4 regions of the Xanthomonas sp. NCPPB 901 genome follow, and region 3 is predicted to be linked to each of the others. Evidence: riboswitches for the same ligand, from Rfam matches in the RefSeq annotation. Region 3 holds a riboswitch; each other region holds the start of a gene.

Region 1 (5,372 bases), 150 kb from region 3:
TCGCCGGCATGCATCATCAGGTACTCGAGCACCTTGTACTCGTAGCTGGTCAGGTCGACGTTGCTGCCGCTGACGCTGACGGTCTGCGCCGCCAGGTCCAGCGCGACCGGGCCGCATTCCAGGGTCGGCTTGCTCCAGCCGGCGGCGCGGCGCAGCAGCGCGTTGACGCGCGCCAGCAGCTCTTCGACATGGAACGGCTTGACCAGGTAGTCGTCGGCGCCCTGCTTGAGGCCTTCGACCTTGTCCTGCCAGCTGGAACGCGCGGTGAGGATCAGCACCGGAAACTTCTTGCCTTCGTCGCGCAGCGCCTTGATCAGCTCCATGCCCGACATCTTCGGCAGGCCCAGATCGATGATGCCCACGTCGAAGGGCACTTCGCGGCCCATGTACAGGCCTTCCTCGCCGTCCTGCGCCGCATCCACCGCAAAGCCTTCGCGCTTCAGGCGAGCGGCCAGGGTCTCTCGCAGCGGAGCTTCGTCTTCGACCAGAAGGATACGCATGAACTCTCCCTAGTAACTTACAGGTGGCCGGTGGCCGGGGCGGTGTGTGGAACCTGAACCGAACTATCCGGACTCACGGGTGATCGTCGCGTGGTGGCTCGGGGGGCTCGCCCGACCGCGGCGCCCGCGGCGGCGCCGCACGGCCAGGCTGCGGATCGTCCATATAGCGTACCCGCCCGCGACCATCCATATACTTGACGCGGTTGATGTCGCGCCCGTCGAACGGCACGCGCTCGGCGCCGAGGATCTGCCCACCGGTGGACCGCTGCACGCGGCGCACCGCGTCGGACAGCGAGCTGCCGACATAGTCGCGGCTGCGACCCGCGTCGCGCTCCGGCGGCGCCATCGCACCCGGCATGGGTGGTTGCTGCGCACGGCCATGCCCGGCCGCGACCGACGCCAGCGCGAGCGCGAAGACAGCGGCGAAGCGGTAGTGGCGGGAAGCGGAAGAGGTCACGACGGGCATCCTAACGGACTGATCGGAAACGTTCAAAACTTGTGAAGCGCGACACCTCGTGGAAACGAAGACAACCTCGAGAAATCGAGGCAAATTCTTGATTTTTCGGGGTGAATCCGGTCTGAACTTTTCCGGGCGATGCCGGCGGCATTCAGTGAAATGAACCTGCGGGAGGCCGATGCAAGGGCCGCGCCAGGCGTCCGGAGAAGCCCTTCGGCAGGCGCTTCGCGGCGTCTCCCCAAGCGCAGAGACTAGCCGTGAGCGCCTGAACAGAATCCCTGAACGACACGGGGAAGACATAGGCGACGGCGATCGAGGCACCACGCCGGTCAGCGCCGGCCGCGCCGTAAGGCTGGCGGTTCATCGGCAGGGCGAGGCGCCCGCCATGGTCCGGTCGAACCGCGCCGGGTCAGGCCGCTGCGCGCGCCGCCCCGTCGGTGACCGCCAGCGCGCGCTCCAGCAGCGCCCAGTCCGCGCCCGGCCGGTGCGCGCCTTCGCTGAGCACCTGGCGGAAGGCGCGGCCGCCGGGCTGGCCGTGGAACAGGCCCAGCAGGTGCCGGGTGATGTGCTTGAGCGCCAGCCCCTCGGCCAGGCGCGCCTCGACGTAGGGACGCAGCGCGCGCAGCAGCTCCGCGCGCGGGCGCGGCGCGGCGCCGGTCAGGGCCGCGTCCAGCCGGTGCAGGACGTAGGGGTCGTGGTAGGCGGCACGGCCCAGCATCACCCCGTCCAGCGCCTGCAACTGCGCCTGCGCCGTCTCCACCTCGGCCAAGCCGCCGTTGAGCACCACCTGCAGCTGCGGCCGCTCGCGCTTGAGCCGGTGCGCCCAGTCGTAGCGCAGCGGCGGCACCTCGCGGTTCTCCTTGGGCGACAGGCCCTGCAGCCAGGCGTTGCGCGCATGCACCACGAACAACCCGCAGCCGGCGGCGGCGACCTGGTCGACGAAGGCCAGGAACACCGCGTAGTCGTCGTCCTGGTCCACGCCCAGCCGGCACTTCACCGTCACCGGGATGTCCACTGCCGCGACCATCGCCGCCACGCATTCGGCGACCAGCGCCGGCTCGCGCATCAGGCAGGCACCGAAGCGCCCGGCCTGCACCCGGTCGGACGGGCAACCGCAATTCAGATTGATCTCGTCGTAGCCCCAGTCCTGGCCGATCTGCGCCGCCTGCGCCAGCAGCGCCGGCTCGCTACCGCCGAGCTGCAGCGCCAGCGGATGCTCGGACGCATCGAAATCCAGCAGCCGCGCGCGATCGCCCAGCACCACCGCATTGGCGTGCACCATCTCGGTGTACAGCCGCGCCGACGGCGCCAGCAGCCGGTGGAACACCCGGCAGTGGCGGTCGGTCCAGTCCATCATGGGCGCAACGGACAGGCGCAGCGAAGCGGCGTAGCGCGCGGGGAGATCGGAGGTTGGGCGCTGAAGCGTCATCGCACGTCGTACCGGCGTTGCCGGCCATGCGCCGGAACGCCAAGTCTTGGCTTAGGGATCAATAGCTTACACGTTCGCGCTGAACGTTGCCGGGACCTGCCGGGAAAACGCACCTGGCGCTTGACCCGCCGCCGCTTCCAGCCTATCGTGCGCTCGCCGAAGGTATTCATCGCTTCATTCGGATGAAGGGATGGATTTAAACGGGAATCCGGTGACGGCCGGCGCCGCAAGCGCCTGCCCATTCCGGAGCTGCCCCGCAGCGGTGAATGGAAACGACCTCCGTCAATGGCACTGGGCCGGCGCATGCCGGCCTGGGAAGCGACGGACAGTAGGTGCGCAGCCGGCACGGTGCGCGTGTCCATCAGCCCGAATACCGGCCCCGGCCGGAGGACCGTGCGTCCTCCGATTCGACCTGGCGCCTCCGCGGGGAGGCGGCCGGACCGCGACCCGGCCTTGCGCCGCGCCGCGTCGTCCGCCTGCCCGCGCGGTACCGGTTCGCCCGCGGGGGCGAAGGTCGCTGGCGTGGCGGGCGGTCCGTGCGAACGGGGCGCGCGGCGCGCGGTTCCTTCGTTCCTCAATGCCCTTGAACGCAATGAGGAAACGCAACATGACGATCGTGACCAACCTGGGCTTCCCGCGCATCGGTGCGCGGCGCGAGCTCAAACAGGCGCTGGAACGCTACTGGCGCCGCGACATCGACAGCGCGCAACTGCAGGACACCGCACGCGAGCTGCGCCAGCGCCACTGGCAACTGCAACGCGAGGCCGGGGTGGACGTGCCGCCCAGCAACGACTTCAGCCTGTACGACGCGATGCTCGACACCGCGTTCCTGTTCGATGCCATTCCGCAACGTTACCGCGCGCTGGCCGATGCCGATCCGCTGGCCGGCTACTTCGCGATGGCGCGCGGCACGCAGGAACACGGCCTGGACCTGCACGCGCTGGAAATGACCAAGTGGTTCGACACCAACTACCACTACCTGGTGCCGGAACTGGCGCGGCGCCAGCACTTCCGCCTGCGCGGCGACAAGCCGGTGGTGGAGTTCCTGGAAGCCAAGGCGCAGGGCATCCAGACCCGGCCGGTGCTGATCGGGCCGGTGACCTTCCTGGCGCTGTCCAAGACCGTGGACGGCAGCGACCGCTGGGCGCTGCTGGACAGCCTGCTGCCGGTGTACGCCGAGCTGCTGCAACGCCTGCATGCGGCCGGCGCTGGCTGGGTACAGCTCGACGAACCGGCGCTGGTGCTGGACCTGGACGACACCGCGCGCGAGGCCTATCGCCGCGCCTACGCCTTCCTGGCACAGGCGCCGCGGCCGAAGGTGCTGCTGACCAGCTACTTCGGCGAACTGGGCGACAACCTGGAGCTGGCGATGGCGCTGCCGGTGGACGGCGTGCACGTGGACCTGGTGCGCGGCGTGGCGCAACTGGATGCGGTGCTGCAGGCCCTGCCGGCCGGGCGCGTGCTTTCGGCCGGCCTGGTCAACGGCCGCAACGTGTGGCGTACGCCGCTGGACAACGCGCTGACCCTGGCCCGCTACGCCGCCGGCCATGTCGGCCGCGAGCGGCTGTGGCTGGCGCCGTCGTGCTCACTGCTGCACGTGCCGGTGGATCTGCAGCAGGAGACCAAGCTGGACCGCGAACTGGTCGGCTGGCTGGCCTTCGCCAAGCAGAAGCTGCAGGAACTGCGCACCCTGGCCGATGCGCTGGACGACCAGCCGCAGGCGCAGGCTGGGCTGGACGCGGCGCGCGATGCGCTGGCCAGCCGTCGCGCCTCCACCCGCGTGCACCGCGCCGAGGTGGCGCGGCGGGTCGACGCGCTGACCGACGACGCCAGCCGCCGGCAGTCGCCGTATGCGCAGCGCCGCCAGGCGCAACAGGCGGCGCTGCGGCTGCCGCTGTATCCGACCACCACGATCGGCTCGTTCCCGCAGACCGAGCAGGTGCGGCAGGCGCGCGCGCAGCACAAGGCCGGCAAGCTCGACGATGCCGCCTACGACGCGTTCCTGGCCGCCGAGACCGAGCGCTGCGTGCGAGCACAGGAGCAACTGGGCCTGGACGTGCTGGTGCACGGCGAGTTCGAGCGCAACGACATGGTCGAGTACTTCGGCGAGCAGCTCGATGGCTTCGCCTTCACCCGGCACGGCTGGGTGCAGAGCTACGGCTCGCGCTGCGTCAAGCCGCCGATCATCTACGGCGACGTGCAGCGCCCGGCGCCGATGACGCTGCGCTGGACCCAGTACGCGCAGTCGCTGACCGAGCGGCCGATGAAGGGCATGCTGACCGGGCCGGTGACGGTGCTGCAGTGGTCGTTCGTGCGCGACGACCAGGAACGCGCGCAGACCTGCCGGCAGATCGCGCTGGCGCTGCGCGACGAGGTGCGCGACCTGGAGGCGGCCGGCATCGGCGTGATCCAGATCGACGAGCCGGCGATCCGCGAAGGCCTGCCGCTGCGCCGCGCCGACTGGCAGGCGTACCTGGACTGGGCGGTGCAGTGCTTCCGCATCGCCGCGGCCGGGGTGCGCGATGCGACGCAGATCCACACCCACATGTGCTACTCGGAGTTCAACGACATCATCGAGGCGGTGGCGGCGATGGATGCGGACGTGATCTCGATCGAGACCTCGCGCTCGCGCATGGAACTGCTCGATGCGTTCGTGCGCTTCCGCTACCCGAACGCGATCGGCCCGGGCGTGTACGACATCCACTCGCCGCGCGTGCCGAGCACGCAGGAGATGGTGGAGTTGCTGGAGAAGGCGCGCGCGGTGCTGGATCCGCAGCAACTGTGGGTCAACCCGGATTGCGGGCTGAAGACCCGCGGCTGGGCGGAAACGCGCAGCGCCTTGGAAGCGATGGTCGCCGCGGCGCGGCAATTGCGCACGCAGCAGGCGCAGGCGGCGTGACCCGGTGATGCCCGGCGCCACGTGCGCCGGGCATCATCGCGCTCCAGGCATGTCTGGCATCCCAGTTCGGCGCGCATTGCTGCATTG
Region 2 (5,372 bases), 130 kb from region 3:
TCGCCTCGACCAGCTCGGCGATGTAGCGCTTCATCTCCGATGGCGTACGCCCGGCGTTGTCGGTCCAGCTGCCGAGCAGGTGCAGATCGAAGCCAGCCGCGCGCCCTGCGTCGCCGAGCGCCCCCTGCAGCGTCTGCAGGTCGGTGTGGATCCAGGTGACCTCGTGCCCCGCCGCCTCGCACTGCGCATGCACGCGGCGGGCGACGTCGCGCGTGTTGCCGCTGAGCGAAGCGTAGGCGAGCAAGATTTTCATGAGGCGGGGATTCGGGATTGGGGATTCGTCAGAGCGCGGAGACTTGCCTTTACCAATCCCCATTCCCGATTCCCCAATCCCGGCTCTTCAGAGATCGTCGAAGCCGTTGTCCGAGTTGGTCTTCTTGTAGCTGGCGTTGCGCATCTCGAAGAAGTCGGTCTTGGTCTCGGTGAAGTTGTCGGCGTAAGCCTTGATCCACGGCATCACGTTGTCGCTGGCGCCGCTGTACAGCTTCTCGATGCCGAGCATGCCGGACATCTTGTTGGCGCGGTACTTCACGTACTGGATCATCTCGTCCACGTCGATGCCCTCGATGCCGTCGAGCACTTCCGAGGACCACTCGGTCTCCAGGCGGATCGCATGCTCGAAGGCCTGGTGCACGTAGTCGGTCAGCTCGTTGGTCTGCAGCTCGGCGTTCTCGCCGATGATGGCGCGGATCAGTTCGCTGATGAACTTGGTATGGGCCAGCTCGTCGCGGTTGATGAAGCTGATGATCTTGCCGGTGCCGGTCATGCGGTTCTGCCGCACCAGGTTGTAGAAGTAGGCGAAGCCGGAATAGAAGTTGATGCCTTCCAGGATCGAGGACTGGATCAGCGAGCGCAGCAGGGTCTCGGCGGTCTTCTCGCGCATGAAGTCGTCGTAGGCCTGCATGATCGGCTGGTTGCGCGCGATGATGGTCGGGTGCGTACGGGCGATCTCGAACACGCGGTTCTGGTCGGCCAAGCCGGCGATCGAGGCCAGCACGTACGAGTAGCTCTCGTTGTGGATCACTTCCTGCTGGCCGATGATCGCGGCGTTGGCGTGCGCGGCCGGGTCGGTGATGTATTCGGCGACGTTGTAGATGAAGCGCGTCTGCGGCGAATCCAGCGTGGCCAGCAGGCCGATGATCGAGTCGTAGGCGTTCTTCTCGCGCGCCGACAGCTCCCCGTACTGCTTGGCATCGCCCTTCATGTCCACTTCGTCGGGGATCCAGAAGTTGGTCGACAGCTCCTTGTACGCCCGGTAGAAGGACGGGTACGGGATGTCGTTCCAGTTGAGGATGCCGCTGGTGGTGCCGTTGATGATGCCGGTGGACCGGTTGGGGTGCAGCGGTTCGAGGATCTTGATGCGGTCGAGCGCGATGGCCATGGAAGTTGCTTCGTGAAGTCGGGTGAACGGCGCCGGCGGTCGGCGCGGGAATGCGGAACGCGCGCGGCAGGACCGGCCTGCCGCGCGACGCTGGACTCAGGCGCCAGCGATCAGCTCGAGCACCACTCGCACTCGCTGATGTCGATGTCGTTGGAACGCACGTAGTAGGTGGTCTTCAGGCCTTCCTTCCACGCGGTCATGTGCAGGTCCAGCAGGGTGCTGGCGCGGATGCCGCTGGGCACGTAGAAGTTGAAGCTGATCGACTGGTCGACGTGGCGCTGGCGGCGCGCGTTCTGGCGCACGCTGGCGAACTGGTCGACCCGGTAGGCGCCCTTCTCGTAGTACGGGTAGGTGTCCACGGTCAGCCCCGGCGCCACCACCGGGCGACGGAAGTCCTTCTTCTCTTCGTAGTAGAACGCGCTGTAGATCGGGTCGATCGAGGCGGTGGAACCGGCGATCTGCGCGGTGCTCATGTTCGGCGCCACCGCCACCATCCAGGCGTTGCGCACGCCGTGCACGCCGACCTGCGCGGCCAGCTCCTGCCACTCCGCGCTGGTATAGCCGCGCTTGCTGAAGTACTCGCCGTTCTGCCAGTCGCTGCCCTTGAACACCTTGTAGGCGCCCTTCTCCTTGGCCAGCGCCAGGCTCGCCTGGATGGTCAGGTAGTTGATGCGCTCGTACAGCGTGTCGCTGTACTCCTCGGCCGCCGGCGAGTTCCAGTCGATGCCCTTCTGCGCCAGCAGGTGGTGCCAGCCGAAGGTACCCAGGCCGATCGCGCGGTACTTCTGGTTGGTGATGGTGGCCTGCGGCACCGGCAGCTCGTTGAGGTCGATGACGTTGTCGAGCATGCGCACCTGGATGCGGATCAGCCGCTCCAGGATGTCCGGCGACAGCAGGTCCGGCTGCGCGGTGACCGCGCGGCCCAGGTTCACCGAGGACAGGTTGCACACGACGAAGTCGCCGGCCTGCTTGGTGGTGACGATCTGGTCGCCGCTGATCATCTCCTGGATGACCCGCGTCGGGCTCATGTTCTGCAGGATCTCGGTGCACAGGTTGCTGGAATAGACCATGCCCTGGTGCTTGTTCGGGTTCATGCGATTGACTTCGTCGCGATAGAACATGAACGGGTTGCCGGTCTCCAGCTGGCTGACCATGATCCGCTTGAACATGTCGATGGCCTTGACCACCTTGCGGCCGATGCGCTCGTCGGCCACCACTTCCTCGTAGCGGGCGCGGAAGCTGCCTTCGCCGCGCTTCTCGTCGAAGAAGTCCTGCAGGTACCAGCCCTTGACCTCCTTCACTTCGTGCGGGTCGAACAGGTACCACTCGCCGCGGCGCTCCACCGCTTCCATGAAGATGTCCGGCACGCACACCGCGGTGAACACGTCGTGCGCGCGCAGGCGCTGGTCGCCGTTGTTCAGGCGCAGGTCCAGGAACGCCTCGATGTCGCGGTGCCAGATGTCCAGGTACACGGCGATGGCGCCCTTGCGCTGGCCGAGCTGGTCCACCGACACGGCGGTATTGTTGAGCTGCTTGATCCACGGCACCACGCCGCCGCTGGAGTTCTTGACCCCGCGGATCGCCGAGCCGGAGGAGCGCACGTAGCCCAGGTAGGCGCCGACGCCGCCGCCGTGCTTGGACACGCGCGCCACGTCGGTGTTGGAGTCGTAGATGCCTTGCAGGCTGTCGTCGACGGTGTCGATGAAGCAGCTCGACAGCTGCCCGCCGATCTTGCCGGCGTTGGCCAGGGTCGGAGTGGCCACGGTCATGTACAGGTTGGACAGCGCCCAGTAGGCCTCGCCGACCAGCTGCATGCGCCGCTCGCGCGGCTTCTCGTCCTGCATCAGGTACAGGGCGATGGTCAGCCAGCGCTCCTGCGGCAGTTCGTAGACCTTGCGCGAGTTGTCGGTGGCCAGGTAGCGGGTGGCCAGCAGGTACAGGCCGTTGTAGGCGAACAGCTTGTCGCGCTCCGGGTCGATCATGCGGCCGGCTTCGGCCAGTTCGTCCTTGGAGTAGTTCTTGAGGATGTCGATCGAGTACACGCCGCGGTCGGCCAGGCTTTCCTGCAGGCCGACATAGGAGCCGTACTTCTCGCCGGCATCGTAGAAGCGGTTCTTGCTGGCGCGCTTGTACAGGCGGTCCAGGTACAGGCGCGCGGCGAAGTACTCCCACTCCGGCGTGGCGATGTCCACGCGCGACTCGGCCTCGCGGATCAGGTAGTCGACCATGTCGTCGGCCGACAGGCTTTCCTTCTTCTCGATGAAGGCGAAGGCCTTGCGCTCGTAGTCGCTCACGTCCAGCTGCGGGAACTCGGCGTGGATCCGGTCCAGGGTGCGCTGCAGGCGCGAGCGGTCGAAGGCCATGCGGCGGTTGCCGCCGTCCTTGACGATCCAGGTCACGGCGCGCTGGTCGTTGCTCGGCTCGCTGCTGGCCGGCTCCGGCTGGGCGGTGGCGGCAGCGGTCGTGGGGTCGACGACGGCGTCCACGGACGCGGTGGCCGGCAGGCTGTGGGTCTGGCTCATGAAGGTCTCCAAGCGTGGTGCACGCGGCCGCCCGACCCTCGCAGGCAGCGGTCCGACCGGATCGGCGGGTGGCGGCGGTGTCGCGAAGACTGCAAACGGCGCAGGCGGCGGGCCTGCGGGCGGTCGTCGCTGCACCGACCCTCTCCCCCCGGAGATCACACGGTCGGCGCCGCGCGGTGTGCTTCGCGCGGCTGTCGGCAGGTCTTCGGGCTGATGGGCGGCGGCCGCGTGGCCGGTTCCTAGCCCGTCGCTTCCCAAGGCGGGCGCCTCAGTGCGGATGACGGGTTCGTTCCCAATTACCGCTGCGGGGCAGCGCCGGAATTGGCGTTGCCACGCCGCACCGGCTTCCCTTTTGATCCCGCGGCTTGGGGCCGCCGGAACCGACCACCCCAAGATAGTGTGGTCGCTCGACGACGTCAACGCTAAATATGGGTGGAATTACGAAAACCTAAGCCTGGCAACGGTTTGCCGATGGCGGCGGGTTCCGGCCCGCCGCGGAGGGCCCGTTCGCGGCCGTGACGGGCCCGTGAAGCCGGCGGCGGACGCGGGCGTATGTCCTGGAACCGCCCCGCCGCCGCGCCCTCGCCTACGGCCGGCACGGCACCACGGTGCCGCTCGCGTCGGTGCAGGTGCCGGTGTGGACGATGCTGCCGTCCTGCACGCTGGTGCTGCCCTGGTAGCTGCCCTGCGCGCCGTCGACGCTGCTCTGGCGGCTGCCGCTGCGCGTGCCGTCGGCGGCCCGGGTCAGGCTGCCGCTGCTGCTGGCGCTGGCGCCGTCGGCGCGCTGGACGCTGGCACTGCCCTGGCGGCTGATGCTGCCATCGGCATCGCGGTCCGTACTGCCCTGGCGCGTGGCGCTGCCGCCGGCGGCCGTGGTGCGGGTGGCGGCGCTGCCCGCGCTGGCGTTGCCCTGGCCGTCGGCCTGCCACTGCCGGGCGCGCTGCGTGCTGCCGTGGGCGCCGCTGGCGCTGGCCTGCACGGCGGCGTGGCGGGCGCCATCGGCGTCGCCGGCGGTGCGCGTGCGGGTGTGCTCACGCGCCTGGGCGACAGGGACGGCCAGGACGCCGGCGGCCAGCGCCAGCAGCAACGGGGGGATGCGACGGGACAGCGACATGGCGTTCTCCGGTGGCGGCAGCGGCGTGCTGCCGGATGCCACCGTAGCCACGACGCGGGCGCCGCGGGCGCCGCATCGGCCAGCGGATGTTGCCGCAGGCCGCGGCGGAAACATCCGCTTACAGATGCGCCGCGGCCGCCGTTGCCGCAAGGTGGCGGCGCAGCCGATAGTGACGGCCATGCACGATGCCGCGCCCGCTCCCCGCCTGCTGCTGGTCGACGACGACGACCGCCTGCGCGCCCTGCTGTGCCGCTACCTGGAGAGCCAGGGCTTCGCGGTCAAGGCGGCGGCCGACGGCGTGCAACTGCAGCAGGCACTGGCGCGCGGCCACTACGACCTGGTGGTGCTGGACCTG
Region 3 (5,372 bases):
TCGATGCGGTAGCCGTCGCCCTCGCGCACCGCGCGGGTCTTCAGCGCGGCCGCGTCGGACCCGGCACCGGGTTCGGTCAGGCAATACGAGGCGAGCTTGCTGCCGCTGGCCAGTACCGGTCCCCAGTCCTTGCGCACCGCCGGCGTGGCGAAACGGGTCAGCATCCAGGTGGCCATGTTGTGGATGCTGATGAAGGCGGCGGTGGACGGGTCCACGGCGGCCAGTTCCTCGAACACGATCGCCGCATCCAGGCGCGACAGTCCGCTGCCGCCGGCATCCTCGTCCACGTACAGGCCGCAGAAGCCGAGTTCGCCGGCCTTGCCGATCGCCTCGCGCGGGAAGATCCCGTCCGCGTCCCAGCGCGCCGCGTGCGGCGCCAGCTCGGCCTGGGCGAAGCCGCGCGCGGCCTCGCGATAGGCGCGCTGCGCCTCGTCCAGGCCGGCATCGGCCGGCGGCTCCAGCGACCACTGCATCGCCGCGGCCGTCATGACAGGCGGATCGTGGTGTTGACGCCCTGCCCGGTGCCGGCGTCGTCGAACCAGCGCGCGGTGACGGTCTTGGTCTGCGTGTAGAACTGCACCGCCTGCTTGCCGTAGGGGCCGAGGTCGCCGAGCTTGGAGGCGCGCGAACCGGTGAACGAGAACAGCGGCACCGGCACCGGGATCGGCACGTTGATGCCGACCTGGCCGACGTCGATCTCTTCCTGGAACCTGCGTGCGGCGGCGCCGGATTGGGTGAACAGCGCCGTGCCGTTGCCGTTCGGATTGGCGTTGACCAGGGCGATCGCATCCTCCAGCGTGGCCGCCTCCAGGATCACCAGCACCGGGCCGAAGATCTCTTCGTCGTAGATGCGCATGCCCGGTGCGACCCCGGAGAAGATCGTCGGGCCGACGAAGTTGCCCTGCGCGAAACCGGGCACCGTCGGGTTGCGTCCGTCCAGTTCCAGCGTCGCGCCCTCGGCGATGCCCGTGGCGATCAGCGCTTCGATGCGCTCGCGCGCACTGCGCGAGATCACCGGCCCAAGATCAGTGCCAGGTTCGCTGCCGGCATTGACCTTCAGCGTCTGCGCCTTGGCCACCAACGCCGGAATCCACTGCCGCGCCTGGCCGACCAGCACCACCGTCGAGGCGGCCATGCAGCGCTGGCCGGCGGCGCCGAAGGCCGCGCCCACCAACGCGTCGAGGGTCTGCTCGCGCGCTGCATCCGGCAACACCACCGCATGGTTCTTGGCGCCCATCATGCATTGCACGCGTTTGCCGGCCAGCGCCGCGCGCCGGTAGACGTGGGTGCCGACCTTGGTGGAGCCGACGAACGACAGCGCCTTGATGTCGGCGTGGTCGCACAGCGCATCGACCACCTCGGCGCCGCCGTGCACGACGTTCAGCACGCCCTTGGGCACGCCCGCCTGCAACGCCAGTTCGACCAGCCGCATGGTCACCAGCGGATCCTGCTCGGACGGCTTGAGCACGAAGGTGTTGCCGGTGGCGATGGCCATCGGGAACATCCACAGCGGAATCATCGCCGGGAAGTTGAAGGGGGTGATGCCGGCGCACACGCCCAGCGGCTGCAGCAGCGTGTAGGTATCCACGCCGTTGGCGACGTTGTTGGCCAGTTCGCCCAGTTGCAGGTTGCCGATCGCAGCCGCCTGTTCCACCACTTCCAGGCCGCGGAACACGTCGCCTTCCGCGTCCGCCAGGGTCTTGCCCTGCTCGCGGGTGAGGATCGCCGCCAGCTCGCCCATGTGCGCCCGGATCATCTGCTGGTAGGCCAGGAAGATCCGCGCGCGGGCGCCGATCGGCGTCTTGCGCCAGCTGGCGAACGCACGCCGCGCGGCGGCGACGGCGGCGTCCACTTCCGCGGCGGTGGCGAACGGCACGCGCGCGAGCACGTCCTGGGTCGCCGGATCGACGACCTCGCGCCATTGGCTGCTGCTGGATTCGACGAACGCGCCGTCGATCAGCAGCTTGACGGTCGCCACCTCGGCGCGGGTCCGGGTCATCTGGTTCACGGGTCCTGTCTCCTCATCGCATCACCACCGGGCGGGCGGCGATGGACAGGACAAGCGAACGCGCGGCGCAGGGCCCCGACGTCGTTCGGCTCGCCAGGTTGCCCACCGCAACACCCGAGAAAGAACGTCGCAGGACGTCCACGCCAGGCCGGTCTCCGGGCTTGCGAGCAATGCGGGATCGCATTACCCCGACGCCTTCCCGCTTGCGCAGTGGTCTGTTGTCGGGTGTTCTCGCCTACCGTTGCGGGGGCAGCGCCGGCATCGGACCGGCTTCCCGTTTCACCCGGCGCGTCTTGCGACGACCAGGCACCTGAAGCGTGACCAGTGTAGTCGCGCCGCGGCGACGGCAACACGCTGCAGCGCAGCGCGCGTGTCGACGCCGGCACGCTGCGCGCCGTGGCCGACAGCGCATCGCGGCGTTCGCCTGCGACGGCCGGCGTGCACGACCGGCGGACACCAGGCTGCAGCAACGACACCGAACGCGCCGCACGATCGCCGCCGCCGCGAGCCGTCGCAGCGCCCCACGCGGAGGCCCACAGGCACGCGCCGCTATAGCCGGTGCTAAGAAGAGAAGCTGCAGGTTCGCGTGCGTTCTAGGTATGTTCGCCGCAGTTGGCGGCTGTTAGACTGCGCGTCCCCTTGGGGAGTAGCCTGCTGTCCGCCCTGCGCGGACAGCGCCCGTATCAACAGACTCGGCCGATGCGCCGTGGTACGGGCAGCCAGTTCGGTTGGCGAGACCAGCGGCGAGTGCGCAAGGCGAAGGCCGGGCGCGCGCACTCGTCGTTGTCGCCTGTCCCGGTAAGGTTCCCCATGTCGTTTCTTTCGATTCTGCTGCTCGGCATCGCCATGTCGACCGACGCCTTCGCCGCCGCGGTCGGCAAGGGGGCGGCGATGCAGCGCCCGCGCTGGGCCGACGCGCTGCGCGCCGGCCTGATCTTCGGCTGCATCGAGGCGCTGACCCCGGCATTGGGCTGGGTGCTGGGCCAGGCCGCGTCCAAGTACGTGGTCGCCTTCGACCACTGGATCGCCTTCGGCCTGCTCGGCGCGCTGGGCGTGCACATGATCGTCGCCGGTCTCAAGCCGGAGAGCGATGCGCCCGAGGAGGCCGCGCCCAAGCGCCACGGCTTCTGGAGCCTGGCCGCCACCGGCTTCGCCACCAGCATCGACGCGATGGCGGTGGGCGTGGGCCTGGCCTTCCTCGACGTGAACATCGTCGAGGTCGCGGCGGTCATCGGCCTGTGCACGCTGACCATGGTCACCCTGGGCATCATGCTCGGCCGCGCGCTCGGCGCCCTGGCCGGCAAGCGCGCGGAGATCGTCGGCGGCGCGCTGCTGATCGCGATCGGCTGCACCATCCTGTTCGAGCATCTGCATGGCGCGGGATGAGCGCGGTGGCGTTCGTTCGGCCCAGATTAGGGATTCGCGATTCGGAATTGGGGATGTGCGGCAGCGGTGCGCGCCCATCCCGCCATGACCGCGCCCTGGGTCAGGCCGGCTTGGCGGTGAATTCCAGGTAGGTGGACAGGATGTACTTGTCGCCGCTGCGCGGCGGCAGGCCCGCGTGCAGGAACATCCAGTACGGCGGGAACACCAGCAGGCGCCCGGCGCGCGGGGCGATTTCCAGGTCCAGGTCGAGGAAGCGGGTGTGCCCGCCCTCGGCCACGTCGTTGAGATACCACAGGAACACCAGGTAACGGCCGGTCTCCGCATCGCAGGCGTCGAAGTGCGGCTGGAAGCGCTCGCCGGCATCGGCGCGGTAGCGCTTGATTCGCAGGTCGGCCAGGCGTGGGCGCCATGGCACCTCGGCGGTCAGGCCGAGATCGGCGTTGTAGCGGGCCAGCGCCGCACGCACCTGTTCGATGAAGAAGCCCTGGAACGCCGGATCGGCGAGGCGGGTGACGTTGAGTTCGGTCCAGGCGCTGTCGTCCAGCCCGGCGCGCTGGCCGGCGCCATTGCGGCTGTGCTGGGCGGCGGTCTGTTCGAACTGCGCGATCAGTTGCGCGCAGAAGCCCGGATCCAGCGCCGCGTCGTAGACGCGGACGTAGTGACGCAGGTCGGTGTGGTTCAGGCGCATCGGCACGCTGCCCCCTGCAGCAGAACGGCGCGCCCGCAGGGACGCGCCGTGTCGCACGTTCCGGCGCCGCCCGCGCGGGCGGGCGGCGCCGGTGCCACTCAGAAGCGGTAGGTGGCCCGCATCCAGTAGTAGCGGCCGAGCGTGTCGTAGGTGCTCACGTCGGTGTTCGCGTTCAACACGTTGTTCTGGTACATCATCGGCGGCTGCTTGTTGGTCAGGTTGTCCACGCCCAGATCCAGGCGCAGGTTGGCCCCGGCCATGTCGTAGCCCACCTGCAGCGAGTGGTACATGTAGCTGCCGTAGTTCAGCACCACGCCCTTGAACGCCGCATCGGCGGACATGTTCTGGCTCAGGTCGCCGGTGCCAACCTGCATCTTGCCGACATAGCGCGTGGTCCAGCTCGCATCCCAGTTGCCCAGCTTCCAGCCGAACAGCGCATGCGCGCGCCAGTGCGCGTAGTTGCCGTAGGACGAGTTGTAGCGCCCGGCCATGTGCACCACCGTGTCCCCGGTGTCGATGTCGTAGCGGTGCAGGTAGGTGCTGTCCACGGCCAGGGTGAACTTGCCGTAGTCGGTGTCGGGCAGCGCGTAGCTGGCGCCCAGGTCGATGCCCTGGGTGTTGAGCTTGCCGATGTTGACCACCGGCGTCTGGATGTAGTCGATGTTGCCGGCGCTGACGGTACCGGCCGGGTAGCGGTGGATGTAGCTGCAGTACGGGCTGTTGTTGTCGTTGTAGCAGAGGTCGGCCACGGTCTGCGCGGAGATCGGCTGGATCAGGTCGTTGAGCTTGACCTTCCACCAGTCGAGGTTGAGCGACAGGCCCGGCACGTAGTCGGGGCTGTAGACCAGGCCGTAGTCGAACGAGGTGCCCTTCTCCGGCTTGAGCTGATAACCGACGTAGGTCGCGCCGGACTTGATCGCATTGGTCTGCGACAGGCCCGAGCCGGTCCAGCCGGCGGGCACGCCGGCGCAGGCATTGGCGTTGCCGCTACCGCTGTAGCCGATGCACGGGTCGACGAAGTTCGGCGAGTCGGCGGTCGGGCCCTGGTAGATGTCGGTGATGGTCGGCGCACGGAACACCTGCGCCGCGGTGCCGCGCACCATCAGGTCGTGGATCGGCCGCCACTCCACCTGGAACGAGGCGCTGTTGTTGCCCGAGCGCACGCTGCTGTAGTCGGAATAGCGGTCGCTCAGGGTCAGGTTGAGCGCGCCGATCGGCGAGGACTGCTCCAGCACCGGCATGAACAGCTGCGCGTAGGCTTCCTTGACGTTGAAGCTGCCGCTCAGCGGC
Region 4 (5,372 bases), 540 kb from region 3:
GCTGGCTGATTCCGCGGCTGGGCCGGTTCCAGGCGCGGCATCCGCAGATCACCGTGCATCTGGCCGAACGGATGGAGCCGTTCGTGCTCGTTGGCAGCGGCTTCGATGCCGCCCTGCATTTCGAGCACCCGGCCTGGGCGGGGATGCGCGTGCAGCGCCTGCTGCACGAAGTGCTGGTGCCGGTGTGCCATCCGCGGCTGTTGCACGGGAAGGACCCGACCAGCGCGCTGGATGCGCTGCCGCGGCTGCAGCGCCGGCAGAATCCGGATGCCTGGCAACGCTATGCGCAGGAGTCCGGGATCGCCCTGAGCCACCCCGCGCACGGCGCACGCTACGACCTGCATGCCATGGCGATCGAAGCCGCACTGGCCGGCCTGGGGGTCGCGCTGGTGCCGCGCCTGTATGTGGAAGCCGAACTGGCCGACGGCCGCTTGCTGTGTCCGTGGCCCGCGGCCACCTCGATCGCCAAGACCTTCTGCCTGGTGCTGCCGGAGCCGGTGCAACTGAGCGATGCGCCGCTCCAGCGATTCGTCGACTGGCTGCTGGAGGAGGCGCGCGCCACCGCCGCTGCGCACTGACCGCGACGAGGGCGGCGTCGCCGATGGCGGCGCGAACCGCTCAGCGCGGCAGCCGATACTCCAGCACCTCATCGCCCAGGGCGTCGATCGCGCCGGTCGGGCGCCAGCCGAGGTGGCGATAGAACCCATGCGAGCGCAGCGCCGGGTCGGCCGCGCAGCCCAGAAACAGGCGTGCGAAGCCCCAGCGGCGGAAATCCTCGACCATCCGCGCCAACAGCGCCTTGCCGATGCCGTGGTTCTCCCATTCGGGCAATAGCGCCAGCACCATGATTTCGCCGTTGTGGCGGTTGCCGAAGCAGTAGCCGACCATGCGCCCGGCGACCTCGGCCACGTGCCCGGGCACGCTGCCATCGGCGATCCACGCCTGCCAACTGCCCGCATCGATCTCGAGCGCGGCCAACTGCTCGGCGGAGAATGCGTTCTCGCGGGTGCGTGCGCGCAGGTCGATACAGGCGGCCGCATCGGCGGGAACGGCAGGGCGATAGACGACACGCATGCTGGCAATCCTTTGCATCGGCCGGCACTGCCGGTGGGTGCGCAGCATGCCATGGGCACGCTGCGCACGCCCGCAAGCAGCCGCGTCACCGCTCCTGCAGGAGCGGCTTCAGCCGCGAACGGAGCGTTCCTGGCGATGCCCGTTCGCGGCTGCGGTTGTTCCTGCGGCGCGCTGCGTGCGGTCAGCGCACCGCCGGCGCGTAGCGCAGGGTCAGCGCGTACTCGCGGCCCGGCTGGTTGTACCAGTTCACCGTCTGGTAGTCGCGGTCGAACACGTTGCTGGCCTTGGCCTGCAGCGTCCAGTCCGGGGTGAACGCGTATTCCGCGCGCAGGTCGACGGTGCCGTAGCCGGCCAGGCGCACGCGGTTGGCCGCATCGTCGAAGCGGTGGCCGCTGCCGAAGACGGTGACGCCGAGCTTGACCGGGCCGATGCCGCGGTCCACGTCCAGGCGCGCGGTGTTCTGCGCGCGGCGTGCCAGCCAGTTGTCGCGGTTGTCGCCGTCGCTGCGGTTGCGCGGGTCGGTGTGGCTCAGCTGCGCCGACAGTTCCCAGCCGGCCAGCAACGCATAGCCGGTCAGCTCGGCGCCGCGGATCCGCGCCTCGTCGACGTTGACCGGCAGGAAGCTGACCGCGTCGTAGGAGATCAGGTCCTTGACCCGGGTCTCGTAGGCGTTGAAGGTCCAGTTCCAGCTGTCGGCATACTGCGCAATGCCGAGGTTGCCGCTCTTGGAGCGCTCCGGCTTCAACGCCGGGTTGCCGGCGAACGGGTAGTACAGGTCGTTGAAGGTCGGCGCCTTGAAGCCGGTGCCGACGCTGGCGGTGAGCTTGAGGCCGTGGTCCAGCGCCAGGCCCCAGCCGAGGCTGCCGGTGGTGTGCTCGCCGAACTGCTCGTTGTCGTCGCTGCGCACGCTGGCCTGCACCTGCTGCGCGCCGAAGCGGCCCTGGTACTCGGCGAACACGCCGGTGTTGTCGCGGCTGTCGACGTCGAAGGCGGTGCTGCTGGCGACGTGCTCGCGCTGCCAGTCGCTGCCGACGCTGAGCAGGTGGCCTTCGGCCAGGGTGATGTCGCCCTGCAGCGAGGCGGTGTCGCGGCGGCTGTCGAAGGTGCTGACGAAGCTGCGGGTGCGCGCGCCGGGGGCGCGGTAGTAGCTGTCGGCGTCGTCGACGTTGCGGCCGAGCTGCGCGGCCAGGTGCAGGCGATCGGAGGGCGTCCAGTCGAGCTTGCCGCCGAACACCTGCTGGGTGTTGTCGGCCTCGTTGCCGGCGAATTGCGGGTCGCCGTCGTATTCGTTGCGGCTGTCGATGTTCAGCGCCTGGCCTTCGATGCGCAGCGTATCGGTCAGCGCGTAGCCGCCGCGCGCGCTCAGCGAGACGTTGCGGTAGCCGTCGCGGTCGGGCTGGTCGACGAAGCAGCCGGCGAACAGCGTGGCCGAGCCGTTGCAGGCATTGATGCCGTCGGTCTTCTGGTAGCCGCCCTGCACGGCCAGCCAGCCGCGCTCGCCGCGGTTGCTGAAGCCGGCGCCGGCCTCGCGCAGGCCGTGGCTGCCGCCGCCCAGGCTCAGGTTCTGCTGGAAGCCCTGGCCGCCGCGGCGGGTGAAGATCTGGATGACGCCGCCGATCGCGTCCGAGCCATACAGGCTCGAGCGCGGGCCGCGCACGATCTCGATGCGCTCGATCTGGCTCAGCGGCAGGTCCTGGAACGCGGCCAGGCCGGCGCTGGCCGAGCCGATGCGCACGCCGTCCACCAGCACCAGCACGTGGTCCGATTCGCTGCCGCGCAGGCTCAGCGTGGTCAGCTTGCCCAGCCCGCCCTGGTTGGAGATGCCGATGCCGGCGCGGCCCTGCAGCAGCTGCGCCAGCGAATCGGCCTGGCTGCGCTCGATCTCGGCGCGGTCGATGACCTGCGCCGGGACCACGCTGTCCTCCACCGAGATCTGGGTGCGGGTGGCGGTGACCAGGACCTGGTCGAGGTCGGTGGCGGCATCGGCGGCGTGGGCCAGCGCGGGCAGGGACAGGGCGGACGCGATCGCGACCGAAAGCAGGCGGGACGACATGGGTGGCAACTCCGGCGCGCGGCTGCGCGCTGTGACGGCAAGGGAGTCGCGAACGGAAGGTGCAAGCGGACGGCGCCGGACGCGGCGCGGCACGCCGCGACGCCCTCCGCATCGCAACCAGTGAACTGCAAGGCCGGTCTCCGGGCTGGCGATCGGGGAGGCGGGCCTCCCGGCTGCGACGCCTTCCCATGCCGGGGCACAGTGGCGCAGGTCGTCAGCGCGGATCGCTTACCGTTGCGGGGGCAGCGCCGGCCTTGTCGCAAGACGCACCGGCTTCCCGTTTCAACCCGCTGACCGGAGCCGGCGGGTCACCTTGAAGCGGCGCGATTGTACGCGATCGCCGCCGGCCGCGCGGCTTAGTCTGCGTGGGACCCGTGGCCGTCGTCGTCGCCGTGGCGGTCGGCCAGCGGCGCGTCGGGCGTGTCCTGCGCATAAGCGCCGTCGGCGTCGTCGTCGCCGCGTGCGTCATCGCGGTCGAAATGGGTGGTCGCCACCGGTCCGGCGACTGGCAGGCCGCGCTGCGCCGGCAGCGCCGCCGTCGCGGTCTCCAGCTCGCCCAGCAACTGCGCGCGCCGCGCCTCGGACAGTTCCTGCCAGTGGCAGCCGCTGAGCGCGCCTTCCAGCGAATACAGCAGGTTGAGGCTGGGCTTGAAGCCGGCGCGCTTGACCTTGACGAAGGCGCCGACCGCGCCGGCCGCCTCCAGGTCCTGCTGCGTGCGCACGCCGACCTGGCGCAGCCAGGCCGCGCTCTTGGGGCCGATGTTGCGCAGCTTGGCGGTACTCATCGCAGGCTGTCGACGAAGACCTGGGCGATCGCTTCCAGGCCTTGCTGGTCGTCGGCGTCGAAGCGGGCCAGGTCGGGGCTGTCCAGGTCGAACACGCCGACCAGCGCACTGTCGCGCAGCAGCGGCACCACCAGTTCCGAGCGCGAGGCCGCATCGCAGGCGATGTGCCCGGGGAATGCCTCCACGTCGTCGATGCGCTGGGTCTGGCCGCTGCTGGCGGCCGCACCGCACACGCCCTTGTGCAGCGGAATGCGCACGCAGGCGGGCAGGCCCTGGAACGGCCCGACCACCAGCTCCTTGCCGTCGTAGAGATAGAACCCGACCCAGTTCAGCCGCGGCAGCGCGTGGTAGACCAGCGCCGCCAGGTTGGCGGCATTGGCGATGCGGTCGGGTTCCCCGGCGACCAGGGCGCGGGCCTGGGCGAGCAACTGGGCGTACTGTTCCGGCTTGCTGCCGGTGAGCGAGGACGAGGCGAACATCCCGCGAGTCTAGCAGCGCGCCGGGTCCGCCGGCACCGCGGCGGCTGACGCGCGCGGCGTGCCCGGCTATCCTGCGCGCCGCCGCGCGTCCCGCCGGCCAACCGACAGGGTTTCGCATGGCTGTGTCCGCCTTCTACGTCACCGGCACCGATACCGGCATCGGCAAGACCATCGCCAGCACCGCGCTGCTGCACGCCTTGCGCGCGCGCGGCCAGCGTGCGGTGGGCATGAAGCCGGTGGCCAGCGGCTGCGCCCGCGACGCCGGCGGCTGGCGCAACGAGGATGCGCTGGCGCTGCAGGAGGCGAGCCTGCCGCGTCCGGCCTACGCCGATCTCAATCCCTACGCACTGCCGTTGCCGCTGGCGCCGGAACTGGCCGCCGCCGACGCCGGCGTGGAGCTGGAGCTGGCGCCGATCGCCGCCGCGTTCGCGCGCCTGCGCGCGCAGGCCGACGTGGTGGTGGTGGAAGGCGTGGGCGGCTGGGCCGCACCGCTGTCGGCGACGCTGGACCAGGCCGATCTGGCGCGCGCGCTGGGGCTGCCGGTGCTGTTGGTGGTCGGCCTGCGCCTGGGCTGCCTCAACCACGCCCGGCTCAGCGCCGCGGCGATCGCCGCCGACGGCCTGCAGTGCATCGGCTGGATCGGCAACGAGATCGATCCGGCGATGGAGCGCATCGACGACAACATGGCGATGCTGCGGGCGCGCCTGCCGATGCCGTGCTGGGGCCGCCTGCCGTACCGGCCGCAACCGCAGGCCGAGCAGTTGGCGGCGCAGTTGCAGCCGTGGGCGGGAATGTCGCCCGACTGAGCCGCTGCCGAGCGCGCGCCGCGCTGCCGCCGTTTGTGGGAGGGACTTCAGTCCCGACGCGTCTTTGCTGAGGCGTCGGGGCTGAAGCCCCTCCCACAAAAGTAAGATGTCCCGGCACTGCAAGATGGGCTACTCCCGAGTGCACAGTTCAGCTCTCGGAATAGGCGCATGGGTA

Evidence for each region. A riboswitch is a leader RNA that binds a small molecule or an ion and turns the genes downstream of it on or off. The one in region 3 is predicted to bind cobalamin.
Region 1: it holds a riboswitch for cobalamin, as region 3 does, so the genes downstream of both, metE (5-methyltetrahydropteroyltriglutamate--homocysteine S-methyltransferase) here and AC1PME_RS20535 (CoA-acylating methylmalonate-semialdehyde dehydrogenase) in region 3, are expected to answer to the same signal.
Region 2: it holds a riboswitch for cobalamin, as region 3 does, so the genes downstream of both, AC1PME_RS19970 (ribonucleoside-diphosphate reductase subunit alpha) here and AC1PME_RS20535 (CoA-acylating methylmalonate-semialdehyde dehydrogenase) in region 3, are expected to answer to the same signal.
Region 4: it holds a riboswitch for cobalamin, as region 3 does, so the genes downstream of both, btuB (TonB-dependent vitamin B12 receptor) here and AC1PME_RS20535 (CoA-acylating methylmalonate-semialdehyde dehydrogenase) in region 3, are expected to answer to the same signal.

Annotation. Positions count from the first base shown of each region.
Region 1 covers NZ_CM161511.1:4,662,140-4,667,511, forward strand. The annotation lists gene AC1PME_RS19885 (response regulator transcription factor) at 1-500, opposite strand, end outside; gene AC1PME_RS19890 (hypothetical protein) at 574-957, opposite strand; gene dusA (tRNA dihydrouridine(20/20a) synthase DusA) at 1,367-2,386, opposite strand; cobalamin riboswitch at 2,529-2,782, shown strand; gene metE (5-methyltetrahydropteroyltriglutamate--homocysteine S-methyltransferase) at 2,994-5,285, shown strand.
Region 2 covers NZ_CM161511.1:4,679,514-4,684,885, forward strand. The annotation lists gene AC1PME_RS19960 (flavodoxin) at 1-253, opposite strand, end outside; gene AC1PME_RS19965 (ribonucleotide-diphosphate reductase subunit beta) at 341-1,381, opposite strand; gene AC1PME_RS19970 (ribonucleoside-diphosphate reductase subunit alpha) at 1,492-3,903, opposite strand; cobalamin riboswitch at 4,083-4,303, opposite strand; gene AC1PME_RS19975 (hypothetical protein) at 4,490-5,017, opposite strand; gene ompR (osmolarity response regulator transcription factor OmpR) at 5,196-5,372, shown strand, end outside.
Region 3 covers NZ_CM161511.1:4,813,617-4,818,988, forward strand. The annotation lists gene AC1PME_RS20530 (acyl-CoA dehydrogenase family protein) at 1-473, opposite strand, end outside; gene AC1PME_RS20535 (CoA-acylating methylmalonate-semialdehyde dehydrogenase) at 485-1,999, opposite strand; cobalamin riboswitch at 2,138-2,337, opposite strand; gene mntP (manganese efflux pump MntP) at 2,819-3,394, shown strand; gene AC1PME_RS20545 (2OG-Fe(II) oxygenase family protein) at 3,495-4,082, opposite strand; gene AC1PME_RS20550 (TonB-dependent receptor) at 4,181-5,372, opposite strand, start outside.
Region 4 covers NZ_CM161511.1:4,278,579-4,283,950, reverse strand. The annotation lists gene AC1PME_RS18125 (LysR substrate-binding domain-containing protein) at 1-578, shown strand, start outside; gene AC1PME_RS18120 (N-acetyltransferase family protein) at 619-1,074, opposite strand; gene btuB (TonB-dependent vitamin B12 receptor) at 1,256-3,127, opposite strand; cobalamin riboswitch at 3,242-3,458, opposite strand; gene AC1PME_RS18110 (TfoX/Sxy family protein) at 3,484-3,912, opposite strand; gene AC1PME_RS18105 (GAF domain-containing protein) at 3,909-4,391, opposite strand; gene bioD (dethiobiotin synthase) at 4,508-5,197, shown strand.